2 regions of the Rhodococcus sp. PSi06 genome follow, and region 1 is predicted to be linked to the other one. Evidence: riboswitches for the same ligand, from Rfam matches in the RefSeq annotation. Region 1 holds a riboswitch; the other holds the start of a gene.
What was found. Region 1 has a riboswitch for cyclic di-AMP ahead of ACFI9K_RS09765 (C40 family peptidase). Riboswitches for the same ligand answer to the same signal wherever they lie in the genome.
Positions count from the first base shown of each region.

Region 2: it holds a riboswitch for cyclic di-AMP, as region 1 does, so the genes downstream of both, ACFI9K_RS15635 (transglycosylase family protein) here and ACFI9K_RS09765 (C40 family peptidase) in region 1, are expected to answer to the same signal.

Region 1 is NZ_JBHNYO010000006.1:61,573-72,683, reverse strand. Features, by position in the region: gene ACFI9K_RS09810 (ROK family protein) at 1-112, opposite strand, end outside; gene ACFI9K_RS09805 (hypothetical protein) at 176-742, opposite strand; gene ACFI9K_RS09800 (ArsA family ATPase) at 768-2,009, opposite strand; gene ACFI9K_RS09795 (SRPBCC family protein) at 2,042-2,476, opposite strand; gene ACFI9K_RS09790 (polyketide cyclase / dehydrase and lipid transport) at 2,627-3,001, opposite strand; gene ACFI9K_RS09785 (AMP-dependent synthetase/ligase) at 3,135-4,937, shown strand; gene ACFI9K_RS09780 (glycosyltransferase family 4 protein) at 4,963-6,087, opposite strand; gene ACFI9K_RS09775 (hypothetical protein) at 6,111-7,448, opposite strand; gene ACFI9K_RS09770 (C40 family peptidase) at 7,479-8,540, opposite strand; gene ACFI9K_RS09765 (C40 family peptidase) at 8,862-9,416, opposite strand; cyclic di-AMP (ydaO/yuaA leader) riboswitch at 9,433-9,595, opposite strand; gene ACFI9K_RS09760 (hypothetical protein) at 9,711-9,935, opposite strand; gene ACFI9K_RS09755 (DEDD exonuclease domain-containing protein) at 10,165-11,111, shown strand, end outside.
Region 2 is NZ_JBHNYO010000011.1:73,369-84,479, reverse strand. Features, by position in the region: gene ACFI9K_RS15665 (glutaminyl-peptide cyclotransferase) at 1-388, shown strand, start outside; gene ACFI9K_RS15660 (MFS transporter) at 393-2,111, shown strand; gene ACFI9K_RS15655 (DUF2771 domain-containing protein) at 2,108-2,620, shown strand; gene ACFI9K_RS15650 (cold-shock protein) at 2,633-3,049, opposite strand; gene ACFI9K_RS15645 (hypothetical protein) at 3,253-3,471, shown strand; gene ACFI9K_RS15640 (YccF domain-containing protein) at 3,475-3,849, shown strand; cyclic di-AMP (ydaO/yuaA leader) riboswitch at 4,126-4,327, shown strand; gene ACFI9K_RS15635 (transglycosylase family protein) at 4,336-4,947, shown strand; gene ACFI9K_RS15630 (hypothetical protein) at 5,027-5,215, opposite strand; gene ACFI9K_RS15625 (helicase-associated domain-containing protein) at 5,277-7,568, shown strand; gene ACFI9K_RS15620 (DNA repair helicase XPB) at 7,658-9,313, shown strand; gene ACFI9K_RS15615 (DUF3239 domain-containing protein) at 9,354-10,028, shown strand; gene ACFI9K_RS15610 (LLM class F420-dependent oxidoreductase) at 10,012-10,995, opposite strand; gene ACFI9K_RS15605 (pyridoxal phosphate-dependent aminotransferase) at 11,058-11,111, shown strand, end outside.

The DNA of each region.
Region 1 (11,111 bases):
TGGGAGCAGCCGTCGAGTCGAGCACTTGCCCATCGGCGTCGACGACGGAGGCACGCAGGCTCGTCCCGCCCACGTCGATACCGACCGTCAGCCGCTCGTGATGTCGCTTCATTTCTCGATGCCTTTCTCCGCCGTCCCCCACACGGCCCTCACCGATCGGCCGCAGACTCGCCCGTCACGAGCGACCCGCAGTATCCGATCCCGAATTCTTCACTCGAACGGTAATCGGAACGAACGCGGTTCGACGCTCGCCCGGCAGATTCGTGTCCACCGACACGTTCGAGAGATCGAGCGGATCGGACGAATCGTTGTCCGGCCCTGGCCCCGAGGCCGCGGGTTCCGCGGCGGTGGAACCGGTCCGAGCAGCCTCCCGTTCGGTGCTCGTATGGTCGGTGCTCGCGTGGTCGGTGCTCGTGTGGTCGGTGCTCGTGTGGTCGGTGCTCGTGTGGTCGGCAAGAAGCTGGCGCAGCAGCCCGATGATCACTGTGCCTTCGGAAGCCACCAGCTCCACGAGATCGTGCCGCTCGCCGCGTACGAGTGCAGCAAGCGCACACACCGGACACCAACTGCAGCTCTGTTGGTCACGCTCCTGCTGCGTCTCCGCAACGCGGCGCAGAATGGGGTCGAGTCGCGTCAACACGGTGTCGGCCAAGGCCAACAGATCGGCCCCCAACTCGGAATGCCCGGAGCTCATCGCTGCACACCGATTGTCGTCCGCAATGCCGTCGAACATGGCTTCCATGTTCTCCCGAAGGCCGCGAGTCCGCTCACAGTGGCCACACATCGGGATTCGGGCGGAAACGCACAACCAGGTAAGGCCCGTCGAGCTCGGCGGAATCTGCGACGCACCGACGAAGCACCGACGCCAATCCGATTCGACGTCGCCTCCCGTCGGCACTGACTATCAAGTCGTCCTCCACTCGCCCTACACCCAATGTCGTCGAATCCACCACCGGCAGAAGCATTCTCATCGCGTAAACGGATTCGAGCCCACGCCCCGACTCGAGAACCAGGGAGGGCAGCTCACCCCGGTCCGGCGCACGCCGTTCGAGCACGGTCGATTCCAGCCGATCGGCCACCTCCTGCAAGGGGCCCAACCCTACCGGTTCACCAGCGGCTCGTTCCACCTCCACTATCGGAACGGTGCCGATACGTCGACGCAACTCGGCGATGGCACCCTGCTGCGCGGCCCGCCAGCTCTCGAACCAGAACACCGCTGGATGAGCGCCGACCAGGCCAACCGACGACGAGTTGAGCCGCGGCAGAATCTTGTTGACGAGAACCCGATCGATTCCGATTCCGAGCAGTGCCGCGGCCGACAGAGCTCGTTCTGCGTCGGCAACCGAGAGGTGTTCGGCAGTGACGACGACGGTTGCGCCGGTGCGCGCAGGGTCGGTGATCAGCGACCGAACCGCGTCGACCTGGGCGAGAACTCGCTCGATCATTGCCACCACGAGCGTGAGCCGGACGTTGGAACCGGTACCGGACACCATTCGGTCGTGACGCGGCCAGATGCGCTCCACGTACGCGGTCACGGTATCGGGCAACTGCAGAGTTCTCAACGCATCGGCCGATGCGGGCAGATCCACTATCACTGTGTCCCAACGGCCTTCGTCCACCAGACGACAGACCTCGTGCATTCCCAGCAGCTCTTCGATTCCCGGAAAGCCCAGCAGTTCCTCCGGCTCGATCGCCCCGAAGCTCACCCCGTGCTCGTGGCCCGCCGACGCCATGGCCATCAACGAACCGAGTCCTCGATACCGCGTCTCCAGCAGATTCAGCGTGTCGATTTCCACGACGTCGAGGCCCTCGGTGACGGGTCGGACCACGGACGTCTGCGCGGTTTCGTCACCTGGTGCGACGACGGGTATGCCCGCGAACACGTCGACCAGTGACGGCGCCTGATCCACCGACGCGATCAGAACCCGCTCGCCGGCCTGTGCGAGCCGTAGGCCCGTCGCCGCCGCCAGCGTCGTTTTACCCGCACCACCTTTGCCGAGGAACAGCATCACCGTGGTGCGGGGTTCGGAGCGAGCTTCGCTCAGCCTTCGACCCGCTTCTTCAATTCCTTGAGTGCAGTGTCGGTGATGACCTTTTCTGCTTTGCGTTTGAACAGGCCGATCATCGGGATGTTCAGGTCCACGGTGAGCTCGTAGGTCACGTCGGTGCCGCTGCCGGTCTCGCGCAACGTGTACGACCCCTTCTGCGACTTCTGCATCTCACCCGACACGAGGTTCCACGAGACCGAGCTTCCGTCGGCCGCCCAGTCGTACTCGAGTTCGTAGGTGTCCTTGACCATGCCCGCATCGAGCACGAACTTCACGCGCTTACCGCGTCCGTCCGCGCCCACGTCGAGAACCTCGACCGACTTCGCGGCCGAGACCCACGTGGGGTACGCATCGAAATCGGCGATGACATCCATGACCTGGTTGGGCGGGGCTTCGACGACGATCGACCTCTGGGTTTTCTCCGCCATGACTTCTCGTCCGCTTCCTTTCGGGTACTTCGACCGATTCGTACGCTGTAGTGCCGTGACACAGGCGGCAGGCCTATCTCACACGATCGATCCGGGGACGCACAATGCGAACCGGTCGACCGCAGCGCAGGGTTCGATCGTGAGCTGGTTTCACGCTACGTGGCTCGGTGCCTCACCCGCAGGCCGACCGGCCTCGAGTTCGAGTTTGAGCTCGAAGGTCATGGCGCGGCCTGCGACCCGACGAGCATGCTGGAGCTCCGCGGTCTCGCCGGAACCGACGGGCTCCGCATGGAGGAAGTAGTGGACGACCACTCCGTCGAGCGCGCGCTCGAGCCACAGCTCCATCGTTCCGACGACGCCGCCGCGCACGGTCCAGCGGATCCCCTTCTCTCCCCGGTCCTCGGTGACGGTCAGGTTCAGATCCGGCCACCATCGACGCCAGCGCTCGGGCGAGGCGAAAGCCTGCGCCACCCGTTCACCGGGAGCGGCCACGAATGTCTGATCCGCAACTTGAATACTGCTCATCGACAGAGCTTCACACACGGGCCTCGACCCGCGAGCGTCGAGGCGCATTCATGCCTTCTCGGGCCGGGTCTAGAGTAAGCGTGAAGCCGAGCTGTCGACTTTCGTTCACCCCGTTCTACCCGGAGGTAATCCCGTGCGCGAGTTCACCGCCGCCGCAAAATACGTCATCGAAGACACCGACTCGGCTGTCGACACCGTGTTCCTCCGCGCGCGCAACACGCCCGACGCCGTCGTGTTCCGCCGCCTCGTCGACGGCCGATGGACCGACGTCACCGCGGGCGAATTCGAGCAGCTGGTCGTGGGAGTTGCGCGTGGACTCATCGCCGCAGGCATCGAACAGGGCGACCGAGTTGCGCTGATGTCGTCGACGCGATTCGAGTGGTCCGTCATCGACTACGCGATCTGGGCCGCGGGCGGGGTGACCGTACCGATCTACGAGACTTCCTCCGCCGGGCAGGTCGAGTGGATTCTCGAAGACGCCGAGCCGGTGTTGCTCGTTCTCGAGAACGAGCAGCACGTGCAGGAGACGAAGGACGTCGTGGCAGCGGCGCAGTCGGTGCGTCGGACGTTCGTCATCGAGTCGGCCGACACCGGCGCGGTGCAGGAACTGATCGACGGCGGAGCAGATGTCACCGAAGACTCGGTGCATCAACGAGTTTCGGCACTGAGCTCTGCCGACCCGGCAACCTTGATCTACACCTCGGGTACCACCGGTCGCCCCAAAGGCGTCCAGCTGACCCACGCCAATCTCCTCGCGGAGTCGCTCGGCATTCGCGAGACGTCTCTGAAATCGTTGATGACGCAGGGCCGAAGCACCCTGATGTTCCTTCCTCTCGCGCACGTCCTGGCCCGAGCGGTGAGCATCGCGTCGTTCGACGCCGGGGTCACGGTCGGCCACACCCACGACATCCCGAACCTGGTCGCGACATTCGGAACCTTTCGACCGGACTTCATCCTGTCGGTGCCGCGCGTCTTCGAGAAGGTCTTCAACACCGCGAAGCAGAAGGCCCACTCCGACGGCAAGGGTAAGATTTTCGACGCGGCCACCGAGTGCGCGGTGGCGTGGAGCGAAGCCCAGGACACCGGTGGTCCCGGAATCGTGTTGCGCGCCAAGCACGCCGTGTTCGACAAGCTGGTGTACGGCAAGCTACGCGACGCGCTCGGGGGCAAGTGCGAACTCGCCATCTCCGGTGGCGCTCCCCTCGGTAGCCGGCTCGGCCACTTCTACCGGGGCATCGGGGTCACCATCTACGAGGGCTACGGACTGACCGAAACCACTGCGGCGTTCGCAGTGAACACCATCGGGTTTCAGAAAGTGGGTAGCGTCGGGCGGCCTCTGCCCGGCAACACCGTTCGCATCGCCGACGACGGAGAAATCCAACTGCGCGGACCTGTCGTGTTCGACGGCTACTGGCGCAACGAGGACGCAACGGCAGAATCTTTGGACGAGGGCTGGTTCCGCACCGGCGATCTCGGCAGCGTGGACGAGGACGGCTACATCACCATCTCCGGTCGCAAGAAGGAACTGATCGTCACCGCCGGCGGTAAGAACGTCTCACCGGCCGGCCTGGAAGACCAGCTCCGGGCGGGCGCTCTGATCAGTCAGGCCGTTGTCGTGGGAGATCAGAAGCCCTTCATCGGTGCGCTCATCACCCTCGACCCGGAGGCATTCGATCGTTGGAAGTCCGAGCACGGCAAGGATTCCGAGGCCACCGCGGCAGATCTGCAGAAGGATCCGGATCTCGTTGCCGAGATCGATGCTGCCGTCGCCGACGCGAACAGGTCCGTTTCGCATGCGGAGTCCATCAAAAAATATCGACTCCTCCCCCATGACTTCTCGGAGGAAAGCGGCGAGCTGACCCCGACGATGAAGCTCAAGCGCAACGTCATCACCAAGACGTACGCCGACGAGATCGAATCCATCTACGCGCGTTGAGGCGCGCCGATCGGAAAGACGGACGCTAGATCAACGATCGCAGCTTTTCCGTCAGTACGTCCCAACGCCACTCGGCGTCCACCCACGCGCGACCGGCGTTACCCATCTGCGTTGCCATCGTGCGATCGGACAGGATGCGCACGATGGCGTCGGTGATCTCCGAGACCGACGTTCCGTCGACCACGAGCCCGGTCTTGTTGTGCTGCACAGCTTCCGGCGCACCCCCGGACGTTCCGGCGACGACGGGCACACCACACGACGACGCTTCGAGATAGACGATTCCGAGGCCCTCCACGTCGAGACCCGCGCCACGGGTGCGGCTCGGCATTGCGAACACGTCCGCGATGGTGTGATGAGCGGCCAGCTCGACCGACGGCACCGTACCGGTGAACACCACGTGCTGCTCCATTCCGGTCGCTCGGACCAGCTCGCGCAGAGTGTTCTCGTACGGCCCGCCTCCCACGATCACCAGAACGGCACCGTCGACGGCCCGACGAATTCCCGGCAGCGCTCGGATCAAGAAGTCCTGTCCCTTTCGGGGCACGAGTCGCGAGAGACACAGCACGGTAGGTCGGTCGCCGAGGCCGTAGCGCGCGCGAAGTTCCGCTCGAGCGGCGTCGTCGGGGACGAAGCGATCCGTGTCGACTCCGGGCGGCAGGTGCTCGAGCGCCGCGTTCGGACCGAAAGCCGAGCTGAATCGACCCCGGGTGTATTTGCTGACGTAGGTCACCACGTCGGTGTTCTCGCCGATGGTGCGTAGGGTCGCCCGCCCGCCCGGCACCATCGACCAGCCGACCTCATGACCGTGGGTACTCGCCACGATGCGCTCGGCCCCGGCCTTGCGTAAGTGCGACGACATCACTGCCAACGGTGCCGATGCCCCGAACCACACCGAATCGCACCGACGCGACTTCAGTATGCGAGCCGCGCGGCGCGCAACGAGCGGAGTCGGGAGCATCAGTGTCGTCGGATGGCGGACTACCTCGAACGGCTGCCGGGCGTCGAATTTCCGGTGTGAGTCACCGCGCCACCGCGGCGCATACACCACGAGCTCGTCCGCGGGCAGTTGCGAGGCGAAACTGTGCAGGTAGGACTGGATTCCACCCGGGCGAGGTGGAAAGTCGTTCGTCACGAGCAGAGTACGACGCATGGCGTCAACCGTAGCGCCCGACGTCAGCGCACCGTGGCAGCCACCCAGTTACCCCACGAGGCGACGAACTGGGCGCGGTCCGTTCCGAGGACCGACGCGAAGGCCGAATCGATCGAATCGTCGGACATCGGTCGAGACGCCAGCGCCTCGTACAGGCGGCGCAACGTCGACTCACCGTACCGATCGGCCACGAAGGCGAACACCGACCACGCCGACTCGTAGGCCACACTCGACCGAGCCCCACCGGCACCGAAATCCTCGTCCTTCGGCAACACCGACGGCGGACCACCCGACTTCACGATCGCCGTGAGGGTCGGAGCAAGCCGGGCAAAATCGGCACCGGAGTTGCGATAGCCGGAGTAGTCGGCAAACCCCTCCGCCACCCACAGCGCCGTTCCTTCCGCCGTACGAGCCCTCGCCGCAACATGGGTCAACTCGTGTCGAAGTACCGACCGGACGGTGAACGGAGTCAACCGCGCCGCGGCGTCAGGACCGAAGACGACCCGTTGGCCGGTCGGACGTGAGCCGTCCGCAACTACCGCGTCGGACACCGTCACCGCGGCCACGTCGGTCGACGGGTCGGATCGTGTCAACTCGCCGAACTCCTCCGCGGACGATGCAACGAACACCAGACCGTCGCGCGCCCAGTCGTCTCCCCAGAAGTCGGTGACTGCATCGATTGCCGACGGAAGCTCGGCGGCAAGGTTCCGGGCGAACTGCTCCCGGTCCGGATGCCCCATGACCACCGAAGTCCCGGCCGCGGTGGGCACCGAAGAGACGTTCAACGGTCCGAAGTCCCACGGCCCACGCCACGTGTGGCGTCGATATTCGGGCAGGTCCGCGTCGTCGACGAGCCTCCACTGTCCGTCACGCTCGGCGACGACTAGCGAGACCGGTCGACGCGTCGACGACGCGTCGGGACCGTCCACGGCGTAACGCAGATACACCGGTGGTGCCCAGACGTCTGTGGCGTTCAGAGATTCGGCGATCGAAGGCGGCACCGGAGTTTCCGGTTCGTCGCCCAGGTCGTAGCCGAAATCCGAGAAGGGCACGCTCGGAACGACTGCTGTCCGGCGACGTTGCGCCTCGACGAAATCTGGATCGGCTCGCGGGTCCATCAGACCCTGCAGCGCTTCCACATCACCGGACCGAACCGCTCCCGCCCACTGGTCGAGCAGGACGGTCACGTCGGCTCGCCGCTGCTGATCGTAGGTCGGTTGGGTCTGACGCTCGGACGTCTCGGCACGAGCTCCCTCGGACGAAGTCTCGGTGCTGTCGGCTCGATGGAGCACAACGATCGAGATGGCCACCACGGCGACGAGAACGGCCGCAATCCACCTGTTCCGCACCGGCCGCGTCATACGAGCATCGATCGGTCAGCGAAGGTCACCTCAGTAGCGACGCGCCCCGTAGTACGGGAACGATGCCATCGACTGCACCTTGACGGGAACGCCGAATGTGGAGGCATGCAACACGTTTCCGTTACCGGCGTAGATTCCCACGTGCGAGGCGTCCGGATAGAACAACACCACGTCCCCTGGCTGCAGATCTTTCTGGTCGATCGGTGTCCCACCTTCGGCCTGCGCCTGACTGGACCGAGGGAGCGTCTTCCCCACCTGCTTGTACGCCCACACCACCAGCCCTGAACAGTCGAAGCCGTCCGGTCCCGTGGCACCCCAGACGTACGGCTTGCCGATCTGCGTCAGACCGGCCTGCAGTGCGCTGGTACCCGACCCCGGCGTCAAGTTCTGCAGGATCGTCGTGGGATCGAAACCGTCGGGCAGGGAGGATCCGGCCAGCGCGAGCTGCTCGGACGACGACAGCGCACTGTAGGCAGCCATCACCTCGGCGATCTGTCCCTGCAGTTCGCTCTGCTTGGCTTGGAGATCGTCACTGACTGCCTTGGCCTGCTCGGCCGCGACTCGAGCTTGGTCTGCGGCTGTCGTGGCCGCCTGCTCGGCCGCAGCAGCGTCCGAACTCGCCTGCTGGAATTGGGCTACTTGACCGGCCGTCTCCGCCGAGATCACATCGAGCGCCGACATCTGATCGAGCAGTTGCTGAGGTGAGTCGCTGACCATCACAGCGAACAGACGATTCGTCCGTGCACCTTGATAGTTGACGTTGGCCACCTTGTCCATGGCCGGCTTGAGCTGGGTCAACTGCGCCTGCGCTGCGTCGAGAGCAGCGCGGCTGTTATCGACGGCCGCCTGAGCATCGAGTTGCTGCGCGGTCTTGGCGTCGAGGTCGATCTGAGCGTTGTGCAGAGACTCGTTCGTCTGTTCGGAGTCTCGGGAGAGCTCGGCGAGCTTGGTCTGAGCGTCGGACGCCGAGTCGAATCCCGGCTGAGCGCCGGCCGTTTGTGTCGGCACGACGACGATGCAAGCAGCCAACGCGGCAGCAACCACCGAGTTGCGGGCCAGCCGCCATCCTCGGTTCGATCTCGATTTCGCCACGAAAAGCGACTCTCCGTCCTTCGTTCTGCCGCCTTCACGAGGCGGCGGTTGGATAAGAAGTCCGAAACGAACCATACCCATGCTCATGCCGGCACGGACGTGAACACCGTCTGAAATCGAAGGGGTTCGTCGGTGATAGATCACAGAATAAACGTCGACCAGGTCTCGATCAGATTACGAAAGACGGCCCTTGCTGTCCACCGTACCGGCATGTCGTCTGCACGGTGCCCGGACAACGACGACAGGGCCGGGCCGGTGTGCGGCCCGACCCTGTCGGTCGATCACAGCAGACGTCTGCTGCTCGAATCAGATCTGGTCGAATCAGTAACGACGAGCACCATCGAACGGCATCGAGGCAAGCGGAGCGACCTTGACCGGCACGCCGGACGTGGACGCGTGCACGACGTTGCCGTTGCCGACGTAGATGCCCGAGTGCGAGCCACCGTAGAACGAGACGACGTCACCGGGGGCCAAGCTGTCGCGCGAGACCGGGGTGCCTGCGGCAGCCTGGTCGTAGCTCGTGCGAGGAAGGCTGATGCCGGCCTGCTTGTACGCCCACTGGACGAGGCCCGAGCAGTCGAAGGAATCCGGGCCCGATGCGCCGTACACGTACGGAGCGCCGATCTTGGACTCTGCAGCCTGAACAGCCTTGGCCGCGGGCGTGACCTGGGGCGCAATCGCCGCACCCGGAGCGGGCAGGCCCGGAATGTTGAGGGGAGGGAGGCCCGGGATGTCAGGAATCTCGAAAGTTCCGACGCCGGGAATGGTGAGGGGGGCCGCCATTGCGGGTGCAGCGGGAAGAATGACCACGCCTGCCGTGAGCGCTCCGGCTACGAGTACTCGTCGCAATGATCGGTTGGAAAGTTGTGACGCCACGAAAGATGGTGCTCCGTTTCTTCCTATCGTCCGCCGACCGAGTTAGCTGACGGGTTCGGGCTGGGAAGAGCAGCCCTACCCACCGGCCACTGTGCGTGGCTCAGCGGGATTCACCCCAGTAGATATCGGGTTCCCGGTACGAACACTCTCGCGAGTGAACGATTAGGCGGTGACTTGCGACGCCACTCCGGTTTGGACTGGCGAGACTCCGCAAGGTCTCAGGAAGGTTACGAAATGGCATACCCCTGTGTCGACCCCAACGCGCCGAAGCATCGGAAATCGGCCCGAAATTCGCTAACCGGCGCGCTGATCCCCCGGTGTGTCACGAGTCGGTAACGACGGAACTCCGTCGGCGTCGTCCTCGTTCGTCACGAGCTTGAGCGCGGGCACCAGACCGACATCCGCGAGTACCCCCATAGCACCGAGTTCTTCCTGCTCGAGCGTGATCGGCGCGGGTGGTCCGACCCATCGTCCGTCCGATCTCGACGGCATTCCCGGCGGCCCCAGAAGCACGGTCACGACGCAGTCTGCACAGGCGATGTCACGGACAAGGCAATCACTGCAGTCGATGATCATTGTGATCCTCGTCTCTTTGTTGTTTCCGGCGGCCGAATCGGCCGATCGAGCGAAAGGTAGCGCCCGCCACCGACAGGTTTCGTGAACCGTCACGGACGGGGTACGACGACACGGTCCGGGTGCAATCGAGCAATCCGAGTTCTTGTCGGGGGTCGGACCTACCGTCGTCCGCGTGAGCCTGCCCATCCAGCTGTCGTTCGACGAACTGGACACCCCACTGCACGACACCACGTTCGTCGTCGTCGACCTCGAAACCACCGGGGGCAGCGCGGATACCGAGGCCATCACCGAGATCGGAGCAGTCAAGGTTCGCGGAGGTGAAATCCTCGGCGAGTTCGCCACCCTCGTGGATCCCGGTAGGTCCATTCCGCCGTACATCGTCGAACTCACCGGCATCACGTCGGCAATGCTGATCGGCGCGCCTCGAATCGAGCGCGTCCTGCCCGGATTCCTCGAGTTCGCCCGAGGCTCGGTGTTGGTGGCCCACAACGCAGGCTTCGACACCGGCTTCCTCAAAGCCGCAGCCAGTCGACTCGACATCGTGTGGCCCCGGTTTCAGGTGCTGTGCACCGTCAAGCTGGCTCGACGAGTTCTCACGCGCGACGAGGCACCATCGGTCAAACTCTCGGCGCTGTCCACCCTGTTCCGATCAGGCACTCGGCCCACCCACCGCGCGCTCGACGACGCTCGTGCGACGGTGGACGTGCTGCACGGCCTCATCGAACGAGTGGGAAATCAGGGCGTGCACAGTTACGCCGAACTGGTCGACTACCTTCCCGCAGTGTCCGCCGGCCAGCGCGCCAAACGCGGCCTGGCCGCTCACCTGCCCGGCACGCCCGGCGTCTATCTCTTCCGCGGACCGTCCGACGAGGTGCTCTACGTCGGCACCTCGAACAACCTCAAACGCCGGGTGCGCAACTATTTCACCGGTTCGGAGACCAGGGGCCGCATGAAGGAGATGGTCTCTCTGGCCACCCGCGTGGATCACGTCGAGTGCGCGCACGCACTCGAAGCCGGTGTCCGAGAACTGCGGCTGCTCTCCGCGCACATCCCTCCGTACAACCGCCGTTCCAAGTTTCCCAAGAAGGGTTGGTGGATCACCCTTACCGATGAGGCATT
Region 2 (11,111 bases), on a different contig from region 1:
CCGCCTGGTCATGAGCGACGGCACGTCCACTCTGACGTTCCGCGACCCCACATCGTTCGACGCCGTGAGCACGGTGAACGTCACACTCGACGGTGAACCGGTGGAGCGGCTCAACGAGCTCGAATGTGCCGAGGACGGCTCCGTCTACGCCAATGTGTGGCAGACGTTCGACATCATGCGCATCGACCCTGGCACCGGGCAGGTGACCGCCGTGATCGACGGCACTCCGCTGTGGGATTCGATGTCTGCTGCCGACCGCAACGGAGCCGACGTCTTCAACGGCATAGCGCAGATCCCCGGCACCGACCGGTTCCTCGTGACCGGCAAATTCTGGCCCACGATCTTCGAGGTGCGATTCACCGATACCGCACCCGTAGGACAGAATTGAGACCGTGACCGATCCACGTCTCCCCCACACCCCACCGGGTGCGGACGATTGCGAACAGGACAGCGCATCCGCCGGTCATTCCGCGGGCTCTGCTCCTGATCTACCGGATCACCCGGGGCTGGCCAACTACCCGCCCGCACCTGCTCACTCCACTCGTGTACCGAGCCGCCGCGAACCGTTGCCGCCTCTGCATCCGCCGCGCACCGAGAAGATCATCGCCCCGCGTGGACGGTCCGGCGCTCGCAAACCGCCGCCGATGCCGAAGAAGCTGACCGTCACTCGCGTCGCCGCCATGCGCGGCCGCGAACTGACCGGCAAGGGCATCGCGTCGTTCCAGCGCGCGGCGAAGGCCGACGGTGCCGACAAGTCCGGACTGACGGCGTTGACCTACGCCACCATGGCGAACTTCGCGTCCGACGCAGCGCTGGCGATCGCCCTGGCCAACACGCTCTTCTTCTCTGCGGCCACCGGCGAGGACAAGACCAAGGTGGCGCTCTATCTCGTCATCACCATCGCGCCGTTCGCCTTGATCGCTCCGCTGATCGGACCGTTGCTCGACCGTCTGCAACACGGTCGACGCATCGCGCTGGCCACGTCGTTCGGGTTGCGCACCGTGCTCGCGGTGGTGCTGGTGTTCAACTTCGACAGTTGGGTGCTCTATCCCGCCGCGCTCGGCATGCTCGTACTCAGCAAGTCCTTCGCAGTGCTCAAGAGCGCGGTGACGCCGCGAGTACTGCCGCCGGAGATAGACCTCGTCCGAGTCAATTCCCGGCTCACGGTGTTCGGTCTGCTCGGTGGCACCATCGCGGCAGGAGCCGTCGCCGGCGGCATCGCCTTCGTCGCAGGCTCATCCGGCGCACTGTGGTTCGTCGCCGCGATCACCGTGCTCGGGGGCTACCTCAGCATGCAGATCCCGTCCTGGGTGGAGATCACCGAGGGCGAAGTGCCGGCAACCCTCAGCTATCACGCCGACCAGCACCACGGCGCCGACTTCGCCGGCAGCAGCGCCCCGACGGAGAATCTGCGGCGCAGCACCCCGCGCAGCATCAAGAACTCGAGCGGCACCAAGAATCGCAGGCAGCCGCTGGGACGAGCCGTCATCGTAGGGCTGTGGGGAAACGGCACCATCCGGATACTCACCGGCTTTCTGACGCTCTACATCGCGTTCGTCGCCAAATCACGCACCGAACACGAGCCGCTGCAGCAGGCGGCCATGCTCGGACTCGTCGGAGCCGCTGCCGGTCTCGGTAACTTCGCCGGCAATGCGCTCGGTGCCCGGATCAAGCTCGGCCGTCCGTCGATGGTGGTTCTGCGCTGCACCATCGCGGTGACGGTGGTGGCCGTCGTCGCCGCGATCACCGACAGTCTCCTCACCGCAGCCGTGGCAGCTCTGGTGGCGTCGAGCGCCAGCGCGTTGGCCAAGGTCTCGCTCGACGCGTCACTGCAGGCCGATCTGCCGCCGGAATCGATCGCGTCGGGATTCGGCCGCTCGGAAACCGTCATGCAGTTGTCCTGGGTTCTGGGCGGCACGCTCGGTGTGCTGTTGCCCACCGAATACTGGCTCGGTTTCACCGTGGTGTCGGTGTTGCTTACGATCGGCCTCGTGCAGACCTTCCTCACCTACCGCGGCCGATCGCTTCTGCCCGGATTCGGCGGCAACCGCCCCGATCACGTCGAACAAGAAATGTCCGACGGCTCCTTCGGCGAAAACGTGACCAAGTGACACTCGCTACCCGTACCAAGAAGATCGCGGCGATCATCGCCGCCGGTCTCGCCGTCATCGCTGTCGCGTTCGTCGCGGTGCTCGCTCTGCTGGTCGGGAAAGCTCCCGAGAAGGAACCGACGGTGACCGCGTACGCCAACGGACGCACCGTTGTGGTGGAGCCGTATCTGTACTGCGCGGTGAGCGATCCGCTGTGCACCAATGTCGGTGAGACCACCGAGATTCAGGTCGGCGAAGCCAGGACGGTGCAGCTCTCGCTGCCCGCCCCGATCTACTCCGCACCATGGGTGCTGGCCGTGGTCTACGGCGACGACACCGGCGACGTGGTGGAGAACACCGAGTTCCACGAACCGGACACCAAGCTCTCCGTCACGGTTCCCACCGAGGACGACAGCAACCGGACGCTGCTCGGCATCGAAGTGCGGTTGCCCACCGGCATCATCGACACCGACACCAATCAAGAGGGTTTCGTCAGCCACGCCATCTGGTCGATCGGCACACGTCCGTAGGTTCGGCGTGGTTCAGCTGTCGAGCTCACGAGCGACGGCCCGGACGACCTCGGAGATCCGCTGCGCGATCTTGCGATCGGGGTACTTGCCCTTGCGCAGTTCGGGCTGCACCGTCGCCTCGAGCAATGTGATCATGTCCTCGACCATGCCGTGCAGCTCGTCGGGCGTGTGTTTGCGCTCGACGGGTTCGCGGCGGGTGCCACCGGTGTTCTGCCGCACCGACGGTGCCGGCTCGAGCACCTTCAGGCTCAGCGCCTGCGGCCCGCGGCGGCCCGCTGCCATGCCGAATTCGACACGCTGACCGGCTTTGAGGCCCTCGACGCCCTCCGGCAGCGCCGACGAACGCACGTAGACGTCCTCGCCTTCCTCCTGTGAGAGGAATCCGAATCCCTTGTCGACGTCGTACCACTTCACCTTGCCGGTCGGCACTGATCTCACCCGTTCATCTGTTGCTGTCGGTCGTTTCGTTGCTCGCGGGCCCTCTGTTCGGACCTGCGGCCTGCACAAGTTTCGCGCCCTACGAGTACGTAGGACGCGAATACACCAGTCTAGCGCGGTGAAACCGATAGAGCACTCGAGTTGTTCGTCGCACGGTTCTTCACAGGGCCGCGCTTCGCACTACCGTGGTGGACGTGGACACACCGACCCGTAAGAGCAGCACGGTTCTGCTGCGCATCGCGCTCGCACTGTTCGCGATAGGCCTCGTCGCCATCGTCGCGATTCTGCTGTTTCCGATCTTCTCCGACGCCAAGCCCCCGCTGAGTCTGTATCTGACGGCCATGTTCTCGGCACCGGCCGGGTTCCTGCTGGCCCTCGGGTACGCGCTCGCGTCCGGACGGCGGGCCCGGTAGACCATGCGATTGATCCTGAACGTCATCTGGCTGGTCTTCGGCGGGCTGTGGCTGGCCATCGGGTATTTCTTCGCCGGTCTGTTGCTGTGCATCCTGATCGTGACCATCCCGTTCGGTATCGCCTCGTTCCGTATCGGTGTGTATGCGCTGTGGCCGTTCGGCTCGACGATCGTCGACAGACCGGGAACGGGGTCCGGCGCGCTCGTCGGCAACGTCCTCTGGCTGATCCTGGCGGGTTGGTGGTTGGCGCTGGGCCATGTCGTCACCGCGGTCGCCATGGCGATCACCATCATCGGCATTCCACTGGCGATCGCGAACCTGAAACTGATCCCCGTATCGCTGATGCCGCTCGGCAAGGACGTCGTTGCCGTTCGGTGACCTTCGGGGCCCCTCGTAGCCGATGTGACTTCCATCACATAACGCTGAGGTAACAGCCCGGCAACGGGCCGGGGTCCACCGGTCGCAACCTCCGCTAGCTGGGCAGACGCGCGAGACCCGAAACCGGCACCGATCGAGCTCCCGACGCAGCCACGAAATCGACAGTTACCAAATAGTGACGTAAGCCGGGAATTTCAGTACGGTCAGCAGCGGCCGGAAAGTTCGGCCGAACTCCGGTCCGCAGCGCCAAACCTCGTCCCGCGGACACCGGAACACCCTCGACGATCACCCAGGGGACGAGGACGGGGGACCCACGTCCTCCACGGACAACCGGGAAGTTGTCGCAACTCACGAAGTTGCACCGACTTCCCTTGGGGTGAAGCCCAATTGCCGATTCGATGAGAATGGGCAAAACGGCCGGGCTACCTCTCAGCCCGAACCCGACAGCTGACCTCGCAGGCGCGTGTGGAGAGGATTTCAACTCGTATGAGCGGACGTCATCGCAAGCCGAGCACCACTGGCAAGACCGTCGCAAAGGTTGCTGTCACCGGAGCCATCATGGGCACCGCAGGCATTGCCTTCACCGGCACCGCGAACGCGGCACCGGATTCCGACTGGGATCGCCTTGCACAGTGTGAAGCCGGCGGCAACTGGGGCATCAACACCGGCAACGGCTTCCAGGGAGGCCTGCAGTTCTCCCCCAGCACCTGGAACGCACACGGCGGCCAGCAGTACGCAGCTACGGCCAACCAGGCCAGCCGCGAAGAGCAGATCGCAGTCGCAGAGAAGGTCCTCGACTCGCAGGGCTGGGGCGCATGGCCGTCCTGCTCCTCGAGCCTCGGCCTGAGCAGCGCGCCGTCCGAGCGCAGCGTTCCGGTCACCCCCAAGGCACCCGAGGTTCCGGCACTGCCCGACCTGTCGTCCATCCCGGCAGTGGACAGCTCCGCCGAGGTCGTCAACGGCATCGTCACCGCCGTCCAGAACATGACCAACGATCCGGCGATTGCATCGTTCGTCCAGAACGCAGCACAGGGCATCCAGCTCGATCCGCAGGTCGTGAGCTTCTACCAGGCCAACAAGGCATTCCTGCCTCAGTAAGCGCCTGCGAGGGTTCGCAACTCGTACGAAAAAAGCCCCCGACATCGTCGGGGGCTTTTTCGTTGTTGCGTGGCCTTCGCTACCGGTTGACCACGGTCACCGGGTGCGCATAGGGCAGGTCTTCGACGGGCAGCGGGAACTCCGTGTCCTCGCCGAACGGCGACAAGCCACCCGATCGAGCGGACGAGAGTTCGGTCACCGCGTGGTCACCGCGAGCGGTGTCCGGCCAGCCTGGATCGACATAGGGCTTCTTCGACTTGTTCACCATGCACCTATTTTGACACCTGCACTGCGGCGAGCACCAGCCCAGGTCTCTAATCTGATAGACGATGACCGACACGACTGTGCCTCGACACACCGACACGCCTCCCGATCTACCTCAGTGGATCGCAGCTCGCTCCGACGCCGAGCTGATCAGAGCCATGTCTCTGCGTCCGGACCTGACCGCACCGCCGCCCGCCTCCCTGGCCGTACTGGCCGGACGGGCAGAGCAGCGACGGTCGATCCTGCACACCGCGGACACCCTCGACACACTTGCCCTGACCGTCCTCGAGATCCTGGCCATCGAGGAGGCCTACGAACGCCCCGTCACTCGCGCTGCGCTGCTGGCCGTTGTCGCCAAGCGTGCGCCGGCCAAGAGCGTCGACAAGGCACTGGCCCAGCTTCGCGAACGGTTGCTCGTATGGGGCGACGCGTCCGGCCTGCGGATCAGCGCGGCCGCAGCGGATGCCGTGCCGTGGCGCATCGGACGCGCGCTCGATCCGATCGACAATCTCACCGAGTCGCACATCACCGCAGCACTGGCCGAGCTCGGCGAGGGAGAACGCAATCTGCTCGACACCCTCGCCAGATCGTCCCCGACCGGCCGCACCCGAGACGCGGCACCGGGCACCCCGCCGGACCGACCCGTCCAGAAGCTGCTGGCCGCCGGCCTACTGATCTGGCTGGACGAGCAAACCGTCGAGCTGCCCGTTCAGGTCGGACAGATTCTGCGCGGCGAGCCGATGTCCGATCCACGGTCGCTCGCCGAGCCGAAGCTGGCGACCAAGACCCAATCGCTCGCCGACGTCGATGCAGCCGCCGCAGGCGAGGCACTCGAACTCGGTAGGCACTGCGTCCTGATCATCGAAGCGCTGTCCGCGTCACCGGCCCCTGCTCTCAAGGCCGGCGGTCTCGGCGTACGGGAGCTCCGCAAGATCACCAAGGCAACCGGCCTCGACGACGACCGAGTCAGCATCCTGGTGGAACTGCTGGCGGCAGCGCACCTGATCTCGAGCGGGACGCCGGACCCGGTTCCCGCGTCCGATACGGGCGACGACTACTGGGCACCCACACCCGCCGTCGACGCCTGGCTCACCGCTGCCCCGGCGGCCCGGTGGCACACGCTCGCCTCCTCCTGGCTCGAGGTGCCGCGGGCACCATGGGTCATCGGCATGCGCGACCCCAACGACAAGCCCATCGCCGCCCTGTCCGAGGAAGTCCGTTCTCCAGCAGCACCGCGTGATCGCCGCATGATCCTCGAGCTGCTCACCGAACTGGGCAGCGGACACTCCGCTGCGCCCGCGGACCTGGCCCGAACTCTGGCGTGGCGTCGTCCTCGCTGGTCCGGACGCTTCGGCGTCACTCCCGTCGGACACGTCATCGCCGAAGCCACCGCACTGGGCATCGTCGCGCGCGGGGCGATGTCGACCCCGGGACGCTCGCTGCTGCACGACGGCAACGCCGAGGCCGACATGCGCGCAGCCCTGCCCGAACCCATCGACTACGTGCTGGTGCAGGCCGACCTCACCCTGGTGGCACCCGGCCCGCTCGAGCCGGAACTGCACGATCGAATCGAACTGGTCGCCGACGTCGAGTCGGCGGGCGCAGCGACGATGTACCGGATCAGCGACACCAGCCTGCGCCGGGCCCTCGATGTGGGCTTGAGTGCGTCGGAACTGCACGCGTTGTTCGCCACTCATTCGCGCACGCCGGTGCCGCAGGCCCTGACCTACCTCATCGACGACGTGGCGCGTCGACACGGTCGCTTGCGGGCAGGCGTCGCCGCGTCGTTCGTTCGATGCGAGGATCCTGCCTTGCTGGCGGAGGTGCTGGCCTCGCCGGCGTCCGAGCCGTTGGCCCTGCGTGCTCTCGCGCCGACCGTCGCGATCTCGCAGGCCCCGCTCGCCGAGGTGCTGTCGGTGTTGGCCGGGGCCGGGTTCGCTCCTGCGGGTGAGGACTCGTCGGGCACCATCGTCGATCTGCGCTCCCGCGGATCACGGGTATCGGCGAGGCGGGCCCGCCAGACCTTCCGTACCCCCGCCGTTCCCACCGAGGAACAACTGGGTTCGCTGGTGCGCGGAATGCGCGCCGCCGACAGAGCAGCGGGCAACGGCGGCGCGGTGGTGCGCGCCGACGGTTCACGTGCCAGCAGCACCGCGACGATGACGCTGTTGCAGACCGCAGCCAAGGTCAAACGCAGTGTCAGCATCGGCTACGTCGACGCACAGGGGGTTGCCAGCCACCGGATCGTCGATCCGATCAGTATCGGGGGCGGCCAACTGGATGCGTTCGACCCCGCCACCGGAGGGGTCCGGCGCTTCACCCTGCATCGCATCACCTCGGTCGCTCTGGTCGAGTAGTTCGCCGCGTACGTGCACGCGCGCCCCTACCTGTGGACAATGGAGAAGTTGCGCTCTTTCGGGTGCAGCGGAAGTCTCTAGGAGGAACCGTGACAGACGGCCCGCTGATCGTTCAGTCCGACAAAACGTTGTTGCTCGAGATCGATCACGAACTTGCGGGTGCAGCGCGGGCGGCCATCGCACCGTTCGCGGAGCTCGAACGTGCCCCCGAGCACGTGCACACCTATCGCATCACCCCGCTGGCGTTGTGGAACGCACGCGCCGCCGGCCACGACGCCGAGCAGGTCGTCGACGCGCTGGTGAACTTCTCGCGTTACGCGGTGCCGCAACCGCTGCTGGTGGACATCGTCGACACCATGGCTCGCTACGGCCGCCTGCAGTTGGTCAAGAGCCCGATCCACGGCCTGGCCCTGATCAGCCTCGACCGTGCCGTGCTCACAGAAGTGATGCGACACAAGAAGATTGCGCCGATGCTCGGTGCCATGGTGGACGAGGACACCGTCATCGTTCATCCCAGCGAGCGCGGACACCTCAAGCAGATGCTGCTCAAGATCGGCTGGCCCGCCGAGGACCTCGCCGGCTACGTGGACGGCGAAGCGCACCCCATCGAACTCGACACCGAGGGCGGCAAGTGGACGCTGCGCGACTACCAGGAGATGGCGGCGGATTCGTTCTGGGCCGGCGGTTCGGGCGTCGTCGTGCTGCCGTGTGGCGCGGGCAAGACGATGGTCGGTGCCGCGGCGATGGCGCGGGCCAAGGCAACCACGCTGATTCTGGTCACCAACACCGTCGCGGGCAGGCAATGGAAGCGCGAGCTGATTGCACGCACGTCGCTCACCGAAGAGGAAATCGGCGAGTACTCGGGTGAGCGCAAGGAGATTCGCCCTGTGACAATCGCCACGTACCAGGTGATCACGCGTCGTACCAAGGGTGAGTACAAGCACCTCGAGCTGTTCGATTCCCGCGACTGGGGCCTGGTGATCTACGACGAGGTCCACCTGCTCCCCGCCCCGGTGTTTCGCATGACGGCAGATCTGCAGTCGCGTCGACGCCTCGGCCTGACGGCAACACTCGTCCGCGAGGACGGCCGCGAGGGCGATGTGTTTTCGTTGATCGGCCCCAAGCGCTACGACGCACCGTGGAAGGACATCGAGGCGCAGGGATGGATCGCGCCGGCGGAGTGCATCGAGGTGCGCGTGACTCTCACCGACGCCGAGCGGATGGCCTATGCCGTCGCCGAACCCGAGGAGCGCTACAAGCTCTGCTCGACGGCGCACACCAAGATCGCCGTCGTGAAGTCGATTCTCGCCAAGCACCAGGACGCCCCGACCCTGGTGATCGGCGCGTACCTCGATCAGCTGAACGAACTCGGTGAAGCGCTGAACGCTCCGGTGATCCAGGGCTCGACCAAGAACAAAGAGCGTGAAGTGCTCTTCGATGCGTTCCGCAAGGGCGAGATTCAGACGCTCGTGGTGAGCAAGGTGGCGAACTTCTCGATCGACCTTCCCGAAGCTTCGGTGGCAGTGCAGGTTTCGGGAACGTTCGGATCGAGGCAGGAAGAGGCGCAGCGCTTGGGCCGACTCCTCCGACCCAAGCACGACGGCGGTCAGGCGCACTTCTACTCGGTGGTCTCCCGAGACACCCTCGACGCCGAGTACGCCGCGCACCGTCAGCGTTTCCTCGCCGAGCAGGGGTACGCGTACCGCATCACCGACGCCGACGACCTGCTCGGCCCGGCGATCTGAGGCTTCGTATGCGGATCGGCGGCGTGCTAGGAATAGCAGTGTGCGCCGATTCGATTTTCCAGTAGACGTAGCCCACGCGAAGTCGGTCAACGAGACGTTCACCGAACTTCGCCGGCTGCGCATCTCCGCCGCGCTCACGGCCGTGGTGCTGCTCGCGCTGGGGATTTGGTTCTTCTGGATCGCGACGCCGTGGTCGTACATCCTGGGTGCAGTGCTGTGCATCGCGGCAGCGACATCGCTGTGGGTCATGGTGTGGGCACCGAAGAAGATGGGGTCCATCGAATCGCTCTACGCCGCGGGTGATCTGGTACCGGCCGTGGTGGCCGAGACGATGCCGAGCGGCGCTGTATTACTGGCGCTGATCGACATCGCCAAACCTGGCGTCGACGAGCCGCACTACGTGCTGACCACTCGCGTCGTAAGTGCACTGCCCGGGCACTCCCTCGAACGCGGCACGAAGGTTCCTGCGGTCTCGGTTCTCGCCGATCGCGGCCGTAACGCCGGCGGACGCACCTGGCAGTTGGTCTCGGCGATGCCGATCGCCTGGGGGACTACGGATCGACAGGTTCTCGCCCGCGCAACCGACGAGATCACCGAGGGCGAGTGGGCCCTACTGCACGCGAACGTCGGTCTGTCCGAGAAGGTACGCAAGGCCAGGAATCAACAGTTGCTCGTCGATCCGGAGGACCTGCGACGACCTACAGAGCCGGAATGACCTCGCGCTCGAAGAGTTCGATGCCGGAGCGGTCGAAAGCAGCTTCGGGGAAGTAGAAGATTCCGTACGTCATTCCTTGCTCCTGTAACGCCGTCAGATTTTCCACGATCTGTTCCGGGGTTCCGACGGCCGGCATTCCGCGAAACGCCGCCAGAGATCCTTCGGCCTTGTCTGCACCCACGAGTTCGGTGAGCCGACTCTCCAGGGCTCGCAGCTTGTCCTCCACGTCCGCCTCGGTTGGGGCGATGACGACGTTGTAATTGGCCGAGCGGACTATGGCGTCGAAGTCGGTTCCCACATTCGCGCAATGATCGCGTAGCAGAGCCGATTTGGCGGCGAATCCGGCAGGTGTGCCGTCGAAGTTGGTGTAGTTGGCGTACTTCGCCGCGATCTTCAGTGTCACCTTCTCGCCCCCGCCCGCGATCCACAGCGGGATCCCGCCCTCCTGCAACGGCAGCGGCCGCACCACGGCACCGTCGATCTCGTAGTGCTTGCCGTCGAGAAAGACCTCGCCGGTGGTCCACGCCTGCTTGAAGATCTGCACACCCTCGTCGAGCCGGCCCAATCGTTCACCGGCAGAGGGAAACCCGTAGCCGTAGGCGCGGAACTCGTGCTCGTGCCACCCGCCGCCGATGCCCATCTCCACGCGTCCACCGGAAATGATGTCCACCGTGGCAGCAACTTTGGCGAGATAGGCCGGGTTGCGGTACGACATCGCGGTGCACATCTGCCCGAGCCTGATCCGGGAGGTAGTTGCGGCCAGCGCGGACATCAGCGTCCACGCCTCGTGCGTCGCCTCGTCGGTAGCGATCGGAACGGTGTGAAAGTGGTCGTATACCCACAGGGACTCCCACGGACCGGCCTCGGCGGCGAGCGCATGGTCACGCATCACACTCCAGTGCCGGGCGGGGTCGATACCGACCAGATCCAGTCGCCAACCCTGTGGAACGAACAATCCGAATCGCATGACAGGCACAGTACAGATGCAGGGCGAAAGCCCGGTTCGGCCCGGTGAACTACGCTGGACGAATGTCCGAGATGCCGCCCTCGCGCACGGTAGCGCGCCTGCGCCCGTTCGCATCG